2 linked regions of the Parasedimentitalea psychrophila genome follow. The protein of the gene in region 1 interacts with the protein of each later gene in a pairwise test. Links are inferred from orthologs where the notes say so. Each region holds a gene or a part of one and is shown on either strand. Other genes may lie near its edges. The genes, in order: gyrA and gyrB.

Evidence for each region.
Region 2: the proteins of gyrA (region 1) and gyrB interact in binary tests that used the Escherichia coli proteins (3 or more experiments, as listed by UniProt). The link is inferred for Parasedimentitalea psychrophila from one-to-one orthologs.

What each region holds. Positions count from the first base shown.
Region 1 is NZ_CP127247.1:4,238,702-4,242,345, forward strand. What follows is about bases 93-3,414. They hold gyrA (DNA gyrase subunit A), read left to right. Parts: upstream 93-475; coding sequence 476-3,214; downstream 3,215-3,414. Other genes in these bases: QPJ95_RS20500 (usg protein), read right to left, coding at 93-281; QPJ95_RS20510 (carboxypeptidase M32), read right to left, coding at 3,352-3,414. In the rest of the region: more of QPJ95_RS20500, read right to left, coding at 12-92; more of QPJ95_RS20510, read right to left, coding at 3,415-3,644. UniProt on the Escherichia coli protein: A type II topoisomerase that negatively supercoils closed circular double-stranded (ds) DNA in an ATP-dependent manner to maintain chromosomes in an underwound state.
Region 2 is NZ_CP127247.1:1,485,864-1,489,246, reverse strand. What follows is about bases 216-3,276. They hold gyrB (DNA topoisomerase (ATP-hydrolyzing) subunit B), read left to right. Parts: upstream 216-567; coding sequence 568-2,985; downstream 2,986-3,276. Other genes in these bases: QPJ95_RS07125 (BCCT family transporter), read right to left, coding at 3,264-3,276; QPJ95_RS07135 (LysE family translocator), read left to right, coding at 216-305. Outside these bases: more of QPJ95_RS07135, read left to right, coding at 1-215; more of QPJ95_RS07125, read right to left, coding at 3,277-3,383. UniProt on the Escherichia coli protein: DNA gyrase negatively supercoils closed circular double-stranded DNA in an ATP-dependent manner to maintain chromosomes in an underwound state.

The sequences.
Region 1 (3,644 bases):
CAAATCATCTGCTAGTGCAGCGTCAATATTCCCGTCACATTGCGCCACTGCCCGGAACTGAGCAATTTGCGGTGACAAAACCGCACCGAATGAAGCGGTCCCTCGATTTCACGCTGCCAGAACTCGATAAATTCAAACAGCTTGGGGTGATCCGGCATCAGATCATAATCCTGCCAGACATATGTGTTCAGCACATGAATATAATCCGGCATGTGATAGGTGAATTCCGCAGTGGTCAGACCATAGCCCTTTAGCATCAATTCGGTCTCTGATGGCTCCATCTTTGCCTCCCGTATTTGGATATGTCCAACAAAGGTAGCCCGAAAATGGTTAATTTTAGGCCAAAACCAACGCGTTGCAGCCATTTTGGTGGAGAAATGCCTGTCAGAAACTCTGCTTGCTTGCGCCCCATATGCCCTCTCTGATAGGGTGCATCCACAAGATATAGACCCATCAATAACAACGGGCAGCAAACGTGAGCGATACGCCGGAAACTCCTGAAAATATGGATGAAACTCCTCCTTCTCGGCCGATTTATGATGGTCCTTCCGTCTCTATCGAATCCGAGATGCGGACCTCCTATCTCGACTATGCGATGTCTGTCATCGTCAGCCGTGCCATTCCTGACTTGCGGGACGGTCTAAAACCGGTGCATCGCCGCATTCTTTATGCGATGCACGAGACCCACAACACCCACGACAAGTCTTACCGCAAATCGGCCCGCCCGGTTGGCGATGTGATGGGTAAATACCACCCGCATGGCGATAGCGCGATCTATGATGCGCTGGTTAGAATGGCGCAGGACTTCTCGATGTCGCTGCCGCTGCTGGATGGGCAGGGCAACTTTGGCTCGATGGACGGCGATAACGCCGCGGCGATGCGCTATACCGAAGTGCGGATGGACAAGCCGGCTGCCTATTTACTGAGCGACATCGACAAAGATACTGTCGATTTTCAGGACAACTATGATGGCAAGGACCGGGAACCAACGGTTCTGCCCGCCCGTTTCCCCAACATGCTGGTCAATGGTGCCGGTGGTATTGCTGTTGGCATGGCCACCAATATTCCGCCGCATAATCTGGGCGAAGTGATCAACGCCACCCTGGCGCTGATCGAGGATCCGGATCTGACCAGCGAACAGCTGATCGACTATGTTCCCGGCCCCGATTTCCCCACCGGTGGGGTGATGCTGGGCCGGACTGGCGCCCGCAAGGCCTATCTCGAAGGCCGTGGCTCGGTGATCATTCGTTCCAAAACCCGGGTCGAGGAGATCCGCCGCGATCGCTATGCGATCATTGTCGACGAGATTCCCTATCAGGTGAACAAGGCGGCGATGATCGAAAAGATCGCCGAGCAGGTGCGCGACAAGAAAATCGAGGGCGTGGCCCACGTTCAGGATGAATCTGATCGCAACGGCGTCCGCGTGGTGATTGAGCTGAAACGGGATGCCACCGCCGAGGTGGTGATGAACCAACTGTTCCGGTTCACCCCCATGCAGACCTATTTTGGCTGCAACATGCTGGCGCTGAACGGTGGCCGGCCGGAAACCCTGACCCTGCGTCGGTTCCTGACTTCGTTCCTGGATTTCCGCGAAGATGTGGTGGCACGACGCACTGCCTATCTGCTGCGCAAAGCCCGCGAACGCAGTCATATGCTGTGCGGTCTGGCCGTCGCCGTCACCAATATTGACGAGATTGTCGCCACCATTCGGCAATCGGCAGATGCTGCTGAGGCGCGTGAAAAGCTAATGACCCGGCGTTGGCCGGCCCAGCCGATCTTGGAATATATCGCGCTGATCGACGATCCGACCCATACCGCCAACGACGATGGCACCTACAACCTGTCCGAAGCCCAGGCCCGCGCCATTCTGGAACTGCGCCTGCAGCGCCTGACCCAGATCGGGGTCAAGGAAGTCACCGACGAGCTGAGGGAACTGGCTGGCAAGATCAAGGAATACCTTGAGATTCTCGGCTCACGCGAACGCATCATGGGCATCATCTCGGATGAACTGACCGAGGTGCGCGACCAATTCGCGGTGCCGCGCCGCACCCAGATAGTCGATTGGTCCGGTGACATGGACGACGAGGATCTGATCGAACGTGAGGACATGGTGGTGACCGTGACCTCAGGCGGTTACATCAAACGCACGCCGCTGGCTGATTTCCGCGCTCAGAAACGCGGCGGCAAGGGTGTGTCGGGCATGCAGACCAAGGAAGAGGATGTCATCACCACCCTCTTTGTGGCCAATACCCATACCCAGCTGCTGTTTTTCACCACCGATGGCATGGTCTACAAGCTGAAAACCTGGCGGCTGCCGCAGGGTGGCCGCACCGCCAAGGGTAAGGCGGTGGTCAATATCCTGCCGATCCCACCCGGCGTGTCGATCGCGGCCATCATGCCGGTAGACGTGCCCGAGGACGACTGGGCCAAGCTGCAGATCATCTTTGCCACCACTGCGGGTGATGTCCGGCGCAATGCGCTGTCGGATTTCGTCAACGTCAAACGCAACGGCAAGATCGCCATGGACCTGCCCGAGGGGGTTGAGATGGTCAATGCGCGGATCTGTTCCGAACACGACGATGTCATGCTGGTGACCAATGCCGGCCGAGCCATCCGATTCTCGACCACCGATGTGCGGGTGTTCAAGGGTCGCAAATCCACTGGTGTGCGGGGCATCCGCCTGACCGACGACAACCGTGTGGTGTCGATGTCGGTGATCCGCCACTTTGAGGCGACATCAGACGAGCGGACCGCTTATTTGAAGATGCGCCGGGCGGTGGCCGGTCTGGCCGATGATGCCGAAGGTGCTGACGAAGACGCCAATGCCAATGCGACAATCGATCAACAGCGTTATGCGGAAATGTCGGCTGCCGAGAACCTGATCCTGACCATCACCACTGGCGGCTCGGGTAAACTGTCCTCCAGCCATGATTACCCGGTGCGCGGACGTGGCGGCATGGGGGTCGCGGCGATGGACAAGGCAATGCGCGGCGGTGAACTGGTCGCCTCGTTCCCGGTGGAACTGGACAACCAGATCATGCTGGCAACATCAAAGGGCCAGTCGATCCGGGTTCCGGTCGACGGCATCTCGTTCCGCTCGCGCAGCGCCGGTGGCGTCAAAGTGTTCAACACTGGCAAAGGCGAAGAGGTGGTCTCGGTTGCCTGGATCGCAGAGCAGTCCAACGATGAAGACGAGGGCGGCACCGAGGAATAACCTCTGCCGCCTCCGGGCCCTTAGCCAATCTATGAAAAAAGCGCCATCCAAGTTTGGGTGGCGCTTTTTTCATGGGGCTTTGGGGTCGGGCCATCAGACCAATTGGCAACCGTTCCCTTTGAATGAAATCTTAGTTTTTACAGGCCGTAGATCTCACCAAACTTCGCTTCCAGATAATCAAGCAGCGGTTCATGGGTTGGCGCCATGCCAGCGGCCTCTGTGATGGTGTCGCGAGGCGAGCGCAATCCGCCATATTGCTGAAGGTTCTGCTTTAGCCAGTCGGTGGCACCGGAGGTGTCGCCCAGGGCCAGTTGCTGATCCAGATCCGGAACTGATGTGCGCAATGTCTGGTTCAGGCAGCCGGCATAGACATTGCCCAGGCTGTAGGTTGGGAAATAGCCAAACAGGCCAACCGACCAGTGAACGTCCT
Region 2 (3,383 bases), 2.8 Mb from region 1 along the record:
TGACCCGACCCGGCACCTGGGCGGGGTTTTTGGCTGGGGTCGCGGTGATCCTGGGCAATCCCAAGGCGATCCTGTTCTACATGGGGCTACTGCCGGGATTTTTTGATCTGTCACAGCTTACCCGGGGTGATGTGGCTGCCATTGTTGCCCTGTCGTTCCTGGTGCCACTGTTGGGAAATCTGGCGCTGGCGGCATCGATCCACCATTTGCGCCGCTTCATCACCTCGCCTGGGACTCTGCGGCGAATCAATCTGATTTCGGCAGGCTTGCTGATCTGTGTCGGTCTGGCGATCCCGCTGTTTTAGCCTGCGAGGCGCAGTGCGGCGATCACGCGGGGTGCCCGCGCCTGGGGCGGTAAATATTGCTCCGGTGTCCTCAAGCCAGACCGTTTTTCGAATTCCTCTCCGGCCTCAGAGGGCGGAATCCTCGCCGGGTCTGCGGCGGCTGAAACAGGCCAGGGCGCTGGCGGTAAAAGCAGCCTGATCCTGTCCATAAAAAGCGGGCGAATTGCGTGACAACCCGGCTCGGATTCCGTATAAATTGGCAAAGATCAAAAGGAAGACGCGAATGTCCGGAACCGAGCAAGCCCCCGCAGAATATGGCGCGGATTCTATTAAGGTTCTCAGAGGCTTGGAGGCGGTCCGAAAACGTCCGGGCATGTATATTGGCGACACCGACGATGGCTCCGGTCTGCACCACATGGTCTATGAGGTTGTCGACAACGGCATTGATGAGGCGCTGGCCGGTCATGCCGATGCGGTGACGGTGAAAATTCACGCAGATTCATCGGTTTCGGTCAGCGACAACGGACGCGGAATTCCGGTTGATATCCACAAAGAAGAAGGTGTGTCCGCCGCCGAAGTGATCATGACCCAATTGCACGCGGGCGGTAAGTTCGACAGCAATTCGTATAAGGTCTCGGGGGGGCTGCACGGGGTTGGCGTGTCGGTGGTGAACGCACTGTCCGTCTGGCTGGAACTGCGCATCTGGCGCAATGGCAAAGAACATGTCGCACGGTTTGAGCACGGTGACACAGCGGAGCATCTGAAAGTGGTGGGCGACTGTGGCGACCGCACCGGCACCGAAGTGCGGTTCATGGCCTCGACCGATACTTTCAGCAATCTGGATTATGTTTTTGAAACTCTGGAAAAACGCCTGCGCGAGTTGGCTTTTCTGAATTCGGGTGTCAAAATTGTGCTGATCGACGAGCGCCCGGCTGAACGTCTGGAAACCGCGTTGTTGTATGACGGTGGGGTCAAGGAATTCGTCAAATATCTGGACCGCCACAAATCCCCAGTGATGGAAACGCCGATTTATATCATTGGTGAACGCGACGATATCGTGGTGGAAATCGCCATGTGGTGGAACGACAGCTACCACGAGACGGTGCTGCCGTTTACCAACAACATCCCGCAGCGCGATGGCGGCTCACATGTGGCCGGGTTCCGCGGTGCGCTGACCCGCACCATCAACAATTATGCTCAGGCCACCGGCATCGCCCGGCGTGAGAAGATCAGCTTTACCGGTGATGACGCCCGCGAGGGCCTGACCTGTGTGTTGTCGGTCAAGGTGCCAGATCCGAAATTCTCCTCTCAGACCAAGGACAAGCTGGTCAGCTCGGAAGTGCGCCCGGCGGTCGAGGGTATGGTCAACGAAAAGCTGGCCGAGTGGTTCGAAGAGAACCCGGCGCAGGCCAAACAGATCGTCGGCAAGATCATCGAGGCGGCCCATGCCCGTGAGGCGGCCCGTAAGGCGCGTGAATTGACCCGGCGCAAGACGGCGATGGATGTGAACTTCCTGGCAGGCAAGCTCAAGGATTGTTCCGAGAAAGATCCCTCCAAAACCGAAGTCTTCATTGTGGAAGGGGACTCAGCCGGGGGCTCGGCGCAGACTGGCCGGGACCGTCGTACACAGGCGATCCTGCCGCTCAAAGGTAAGATCCTGAACGTTGAGAGGGCCCGGTTCGACCGCATGCTGGGCAGCCAGGAGATTGGCAACCTGGTGATGGCACTGGGCACCGGCATTGGTCGCGACGAATTCAACATCGACAAGCTGCGCTACCACAAGATCGTCATCATGACCGATGCGGATGTTGACGGGGCCCATATCCGAACCCTGTTGCTGACCTTCTTCTTCCGGCAGATGCCCGAGCTGATCGAGGGTGGCTTTCTCTATATTGCGCAGCCGCCGCTGTATAAGGTCAGCCGCGGTAAGTCCGAGAGATACCTCAAGGATCAGGCGGAAATGGACGACTACCTGGTTAACCAGGGGGTTGAAGGCGCCGTATTGCGGCTGGGCAACGGCGAGGAGCTTGCCGCTCAGGATCTGACCCGTGTGGTTGATGAGGCGCGCAAGCTGAAGCGGGTGCTGGACGCCTTCCCAACCCACTACCCACGTCATATTCTGGAACAGGCGGCGGTGGCTGGTGGCTTTGTGCCCGGCGCTGTGGACGCTGATTTGCAGGGTGTGGCCGACAGGGTTGCGGCGCGGCTGGACCAGATTGCGCTGGAATACGAAAAAGGCTGGCATGGTCGCATCACCCAGGACCACGGCATCCGGCTGGCCCGCATTCTGCGCGGCGTCGAAGAGGTCCGCACCCTGGACGGACCGATGCTGCGCTCGGGCGAGGCGCGCAAGGCGGGCAGTTTCACCAAAAGCCTGCAGGAGATCTACTCCGCTTCAGCCACCCTGGTCCGCCGGGATCGCAATCAGGCCATCCATGGCCCATTGGGACTGCTCAAGGCGATCCTCGACGAGGGCGAAAAAGGCCTGTCGCTGCAGCGCTACAAGGGCTTGGGCGAAATGAACCCCGACCAGCTGTGGGAAACCACTCTGGACCCGGATGCCCGCGTTCTGTTGCAGGTACGGGTGGATGATCTGATCGAAGCCGACGATCTGTTCACCAAGCTGATGGGCGATGTGGTCGAGCCGCGTCGCGAGTTCATCCAGAAAAACGCATTGAGCGTGGAAAACCTGGATTTCTAAACCTGCGCAGGGGTGCGCATCGTTTTGCGCATCGACCATAGATCGACGCAATTGCTCCAAAATCTTTCGCACCCGTTTTCGGGTGCGAAATGCGTTTTGATAGGGGGTATTTACGGGCGCAGCAGCGGGGGCCGGTGTTTGGACCTCATATGTTGGCTAGCCAGCGTAGGGGCCAGCGACCCCGCGATATGCGCCGTGACCGCCGCTATGGTCTGCTGTGATCGAGATATGGATGGCTGCCCCCGCCGCTGACAATAGCGGGAGCAGGCACGTTGGGATCAGTGGACAGATTCGATCTTTTTGAAATCGAGCTCATTTTCCTCTGGTGATCCTTTGATGGCAGCAACCTCGGCCCGCTTCATCAGCAAGATATAGGCGACGCAGACCACATAGATGCC